Shumkonia mesophila: one gene and its partner. The protein of the gene in region 1 interacts with the protein of each later gene in a pairwise test. Links are inferred from orthologs where the notes say so. Each region holds a gene or a part of one and is shown on either strand. Other genes may lie near its edges. The genes, in order: cysE and cysK.

What was found.
Region 2: the proteins of cysE (region 1) and cysK interact in binary tests that used the Escherichia coli proteins (3 or more experiments, as listed by UniProt). The link is inferred for Shumkonia mesophila from one-to-one orthologs.

The regions. Positions count from the first base shown.
Region 1 is NZ_JAOTID010000006.1:163,728-166,816, forward strand. What follows is about bases 77-2,849. They hold cysE (serine O-acetyltransferase), read right to left. Parts: upstream 1,968-2,849; coding sequence 1,185-1,967; downstream 77-1,184. Other genes in these bases: ODR01_RS12165 (cysteine desulfurase family protein), read right to left, coding at 77-662; ODR01_RS12170 (Rrf2 family transcriptional regulator), read right to left, coding at 684-1,154; ODR01_RS12180 (alpha/beta hydrolase), read left to right, coding at 2,196-2,843. Outside these bases: more of ODR01_RS12165, read right to left, coding at 1-76; ODR01_RS12185 (hypothetical protein), read left to right, coding at 2,994-3,089.
Region 2 is NZ_JAOTID010000001.1:419,982-423,281, reverse strand. What follows is about bases 312-3,295. They hold cysK (cysteine synthase A), read right to left. Parts: upstream 2,310-3,295; coding sequence 1,314-2,309; downstream 312-1,313. Other genes in these bases: dut (dUTP diphosphatase), read right to left, coding at 2,895-3,295; ODR01_RS01810 (RrF2 family transcriptional regulator), read right to left, coding at 2,435-2,890; ODR01_RS01820 (HesA/MoeB/ThiF family protein), read right to left, coding at 490-1,284; ODR01_RS01825 (DsrE/DsrF/DrsH-like family protein), read right to left, coding at 312-500. Outside these bases: ODR01_RS01830 (aminotransferase class IV), read left to right, coding at 1-57; more of ODR01_RS01825, read right to left, coding at 54-311; more of dut, read right to left, coding at 3,296-3,300.

The DNA of each region.
Region 1 (3,089 bases):
TGGCCGCCGCCCCTCAGCAGGGGCTCGATGGAAACCCCCTCTTCGACGAGAAGCGCGCCGATGCCCTGTGGGCCGCCGATCTTGTGGGCCGACAGCGTCATCATGTGAACGCCGAGCGATTTCATGTCGAGAGGCAGGCGGCCGGCCGCCTGGACGGCGTCGCAATGGACCAGGGCACCGTGCCGGCGGGCGATTTCGGCCACCCGCGCCACCGGCTGGATGACCCCGGTTTCGTTGTTGGCCAGCATCACCGAAACGACCGCCAGTTCCCCGATGCCCACCAGCATCGTCGCCAAGTGGTCGAGGTCCACCAGGCCGTCGACGTCGACCGGAACCACGGCGGCGGACGGCGCGGCGCCGATGACCGAATCGTGCTCGACGGCCGACACCACGACCGCCGGGCGGCTGCATCCCAAAAGCGCCAGGGTATTGGCCTCGGTACCGCAGCCGGTGAAGACGACGCCGGCGGCCGGCGCGCCGGCCAGCGCGGCGACCGCTTCGCGGGCCTCTTCCAACAGGCGGCGCGCCGCCCGTCCAAAGGCATGGACCGAGGACGGGTTGCCCACCGTCGAAAGCGCGGCCGCCACCGCCTCGGCCGCCTCGGGCCGGACGGGGGTGGTGGCGTTGTGATCGAGATAGACCGGGGGCTTCATGGGCTTCATGAGCGCCTGCCGGAACCGGGCCTAGCGGGCGGCGACGCTGCTCTGTTCCAATTCCTGGAAGATCAGGCCGCTGCTGCCCAGCACGCGCCGCTCGACGATGTCGGAAACGGTGACGGAACTGAGGTACAGGTAGATCTGGTTGCCCAGCTCCTCCCACAGGTCGTGGGTCATGCAGCGGCTTTTGTTGAGATGGCAGCCGGACGGCGAGCCGGGCGTACAGCGGGTCGCCTTGATCAGTTCGTCGACCGCCATGATGATGTCGGAAACCCGCGTTTCGCCGGCTTCGCGGGCCAGCAGATAGCCGCCCCCCGGGCCGCGCACGCTTTTCACCAGCCCGCCCTTGCGCAGCTTGCCGAAAAGCTGCTCGAGGTAGGATAGCGAGATTTCCTGGCGGTCGGCGATATCCGCCAGCGCCACCGGTTTACCCCCGCTATGGCTGGCCAGGTCGACCATCGCCATCACCGCGTATCGTCCTTTTGTGCTTAGTCTCACCGCGCTGTCCCCCTGGTTCGCCGTTCGTCCTCAAGCGACATCGCGGCTGCCGCCGCGCGCCACGACTTTCGATTCTTCGTCATCGTCATCCGACCCTTTCACGGCAGCCCCGGCACCTTCATAGGCGCTAAGGCGCTCTTCCAATTCCTCGATCTTTTCGGCCAGCCGGCCCATCTGGCCACGCATGGTGTCGATGTTGCGAAGGACCGGGTCGAACAGTTCGTCGACCGGCGTCCCGTAGGCCACGAATTCCTTGGCTTTGGCCTTCTGCTTGTCGCGCGGCATGATGACCCGGGCCGGAATGCCGGCGGCGGTCACGCCGCGCGGAATGTCGCGTGTCACCACGGCGTTGGCGCCGACCCTGGCACCTTCCCCGATGACGATCGGCCCCAGAACCTGGGCCCCCGAGCCAATGATGACGCCGTCTTCGAGCGTCGGATGGCGTTTCTGGTTGGCCTGGGAGCGGGAGTCGACGGCCGGCGAGGTGCCGCCCAGCGTCACGCCCTGATAGAGCGTCACGTCATCGCCGATCACCGAGGTTTCGCCGATGACCACGCCCGAGCCATGGTCGATGACCAGGCGATTGCCAATGAAAGCCCCGGGATGGATTTCGATATTGGTCAGGATCCTCCCGATATGGGAAACGAAGCGGCCAGCCAGCAGCCAATCGCGGCACCACAGCCCGTGGGCGAGGCGATAAATGAGCAGAGCCTGGAAGCCCGGATAGCACAACACCACCTCGGCCCGGGAGCGCGCCGCCGGATCGCGTTCCATGATGGCGTCGATGTCGCTGCGAAGCCTCTTGAAAAACATGGACTCTTCTATATCCTACGCGCGCTTTCCGGTGGTCCGACCGACGATGTTTCAATTTTGGGGACAGTGTTACTGGGTCAATCCCCCACAAAACCACCGGTTATATAGGAAATCCGACAAATTTAATCAAGATTTGTCGGCGGACAGTCTGGTGAATTGCGGGGATTCCCTGCCTTTCACCATCATGAATTTTTCGAAATCCGCTAGGGATAACGTTCGCGAAGGACGATGCCTGAAGTCACCCTGAATGGCCCCGATGGCCGGCTCGAAGGCCGTTACCATCACTCGAAAAGCACCAATGCGCCGATCGCGCTGTTGCTTCATCCCCACCCGCAGCACGGGGGGACCATGAACAACAGGCTGGTCTACGGCATGTACCAGGCGTTCGTGCGGCGTGGGTTTTCCGCCCTGCGGTTCAACTTCCGCGGGGTCGGCCGCTCGCAAGCCGAGTTCGACAACGGGCAGGGCGAACTCAGCGACGCCGCCGCCGCGCTCGACTGGATGCAGGGGCACAACCCCAACGCCGCCGGCTGCTGGATCGGCGGCTATTCGTTCGGCGCCTGGATCGGCATGCAGCTGATGATGCGCCGGCCCGAGATTTCCGGGTTCATCGCCATTTCGCCGCCGGCCAGCATACACGACTTCTCGTTCCTGGCACCCTGCCCGTCGTCAGGCATGATCGTCCATGGCAACGTCGACGACATCATTCCCGTCGCCTCGGTCGACAAACTGGCCCACAAGCTGTCGAACCAGAAGAACATCAAGATCGACTATCGCGTCATCGACGGGGCCGACCACTTCTTCGGCGGCCACCTCGACGAGCTCAACGGGCATATCGAAAGCTACCTCGACAAGGCGTTGACGGAAACCGCTTGATCGCGACCTCGTCTCCCACCAAATCCTTCGCGCCGACGCCGACGATTTCCGCGCCGGAGGCGACCGATTTTCATGTATTTCCCGATTCGGTTGCGCCATAATGCGTTGGCTTTCAACTTCATAAGCAAAAAAAAACGCGACCCCACGATCATGACCCCATTCACAATGCAGATGACGGCCGCCCTGGCCGTCGCGATGCTGGCCGCCGAATCGCCGGCTTACGCCGCCCTTCAGCCGTCTTCCGAC
Region 2 (3,300 bases), on another replicon or contig:
CCGGGCCCGGTGTGGGCGTCGCTGGGCGGCCTGGTCCTGGGGCGGGAAAGGCCCTAAATGAACAGCATGGCGCCTTTGGCCGAGGCGTCGGTGACGAAGGTGACGACGCCGCCGTCCTCGATCGGGATGTCGCCCCGGAGGTCGGTGCGGGAGAGATCCATCGCCTTCAGGCCCATCTCGCAGACCAGGAAGCGCACGCCGAGTTCCGGGCAGGCCGTCAGCAGTTCCTCGAAGGTGGCGACGCCCCTGGCCGCGAAGGCGTCGTCCATGGCCCCGGCGTCGGCCCAACCGTCGCTCGCCACCGGCAGTGCGCGCCACGAAGGCGTACCGTCGGCGGCCGGTTTCATCAGGGCGCGGCTGGCCTCCATGGTGAAGAAAAGGGTCACCGCCTTGCCGATGGCGGCGGCGCCGCTGGCCAGCACCAGGGCGTAGTGGACCTTGTCGAAGTCGCCCGAGAAGACGACGAGGGAAAGCTTGTCCGGGCTGGCCTCAGTGGGCATGGATCGAAAGATCCCGGATGGACGGGTGGGCACCGCACAGCGGGCAGCCGGGGTCGCGCTTGGCGCGGATCTTGCGAAACGTGGTGGTCAGCGCGTCGATGACCAAAAGCGAGCCGGCCAGGCTTTCGCCGATGCCCAGAAGTTCCTTGAGCACCTCGACCGCCTGGGTCGAGCCGACCAGGCCGCACAGCGCGCCCAGCACGCCGGCCTGGGCGCAGGTCGGCACCGAATCGGGCGGCGGCGGCTCGCGGAAGATGCAGCGATAGCAGGGCCCGTCGCCCTCCTCGTAGGCCTTGAAGGTATAGACCTGGCCGGCGAAGCGCAGGATGGCGCCGCCGACCAGGGGCTTTTTGGCGAAGTAGCAGGCGTCGTTGAGCAGGAACTTGGTCTCGAAGTTGTCGCTGCCGTCGGCCACCACGTCGTAGCCGGCCATCAGCTCCTCCGCGTTGGCGGCGGTGAAGCGCACCGGATGGCGGATCACCTTCACCCCCGGGTTGACGGCCGCCAGCGTCTCGGCGGCGCTGTCGGCCTTCATCCGGCCGACGCTTGCCGTCCTGTGCACGATCTGGCGCTGCAGGTTGGTGAGGTCGACGGCGTCGTCGTCGACCACGCCTAACGTCCCCACTCCCGCCGCCGCCAGGTAGAGCAGCAGCGGCGAGCCCAGCCCGCCGGCCCCGACCACCAGGACGCGCGAGGAAAGCAGGCGGGCCTGGCCCTCGCCGCCGACCTCGGGCAGCAGGATGTGGCGGGCGTAGCGGTTGATCTGTTCCTCGGTGAAATCCATGGTGTCGTCCGGCGTGGCCGGAAGCCTTTCTACTCGACGCCGAGGCCGTCGAAAAGGGCGGTCGACAGATAGCGCTCGGCAAACGAGGGCAGGATGGCGACGATCATCTTGCCTTCCATGTCGGGCCGCTGGCCCAACTCCAGCGCCGCGGCCAGCGCCGCGCCCGACGAGATGCCGCCCGGCAGCCCCTCCAGGCGGGCCGCTTTGCGGGCGGTGGCAAACGCGGTTTCGTTGCCGATCTTCAAGACCTCGTCGATGATCGAGGCGTTGAGGATCTTGGGCACGAATCCGGCCCCGATGCCCTGGATCTTGTGCGGCCCCGGCACGCCGCCCGACAGCACCGGGCTGTCCTCGGGCTCCACGGCGACGACCTTGAAGGAAGGCTTGCGCGCCTTCAGGACCTCGCCGACGCCGGTCAGCGTGCCGCCGGTGCCGACACCCGATACCAGCACATCGGCCTTGCCGGCCGTGTCGGTCCAGATCTCTTCCGCGGTGGTCAGGCGGTGCACGGCCGGGTTGGCCGGGTTCTCGAACTGCTGGAGCATGATGGCGACGGGGTTCTGCTCGACGATCTCGGCGGCCCGGGCAATCGCCCCGGTCATGCCCTTGGCGGCGGGGGTCAGTTCCAGCTCGGCGCCCAGCAGGGCCAGCATCTTGCGCCGCTCGACCGACATGCTTTCGGGCATGGTGAGGATCAGCCGGTAGCCCTTGGCGGCGCAGACGAAGGCCAGCGCGATGCCGGTGTTGCCCGAGGTCGGCTCGACCAGCAGCGTGCCGGGCCCGATGCGGCCGGCGGCCTCGGCCGCCTCGACCATGGCCAGCCCGATGCGGTCCTTGACCGAGGCCAGCGGATTGAAGAACTCGCACTTGCCGAGGATGATCGCCTTGCTGCCGGCGTCCTCGGCCAGCTTGGAGAGGCGGACCAGGGGCGTGGCGCCGATGGTATCGACGATGCTGTCGTAGATGCGTCCGCGAAATTCCGACGTGAAAGCGGCTTCCGAAACGACGCTGGGGCGAGTGCTCATGGGTCAGGCCCTTCCGTGGCTAATGAATATCCTCAAAAAAAATGTTATTTCCAGGCAATTCCGTCAAGGAGAATGTGGTTTCCCGACGGCCGCCATGCGACATCGATCCAAGGCAGATGGGGGCCTCAGATGGTGAAATCGAGATTGCGCCGGCCTTCGCTGACGATTCCCGCCTCGTCGGCCCGCGTGCACAGCGAATCGATGGTGATTTCGTCGAGCGAAACCAGCACCGACTGCTGGAGTTCCAGCCACATCGGGCGGATGACGTCGTGCCCCAGGCTGGAGCCGCCGACGTCCTCCAGCGGGTCCTCCGAACCGTCCATGGCGCGCACCACCCTGACGATGTCGCCGACCGAAATGCGCCGCCGCTCGCGGGCCAGCCGATAGCCGCCGCGCGGCCCCCGGACGCCGATCAGCACGCCCTCGCGCACCAGGTTTTGCAGGGCCTGTTCCAGATAGCGCCGGGGAATGCCCTGGCGGCGCGTGATCTCGCGGCTCTGCACCGGCTCGCTGCCGGCGTGATAGGCGATGTCGAGGACCGCCTCGATGGCGAACAGCATTTTCTTGGACACACGAAACATGGGTTCAACCCTTTGCGTGGAGGCCGGTCGAGCCGAAACCGCCGGTGCCCCGTCCGCTTTCCGGAAGGGCGTCGACCGGTTCCCAGGCGACGTGGCTGACCGGGGCGACCACCATCTGGGCGATGCGCATGCCCGGTTCGACGGTGAAGGTCTCGGCCCCGATGTTGGCGAGGATGACCATGATCTCGCCACGGTAGTCGGCATCGACGGTGCCGGGCGAGTTGACCAGGATGATGCCGTGCTTGATGGCCAGGCCCGAGCGCGGCCGCACCTGCGCCTCATACCCCTCGGGCAGCGCGATGGCGATGCCGGAAGGGACCAGCCGGCGGGCCCCCGGCGCCAGGGCCAGCGGCGCCGCGATGGCCGCCATCAGGTCGACCCCGGCGCTGCCCGGCGTGGCGTAGGCCGGC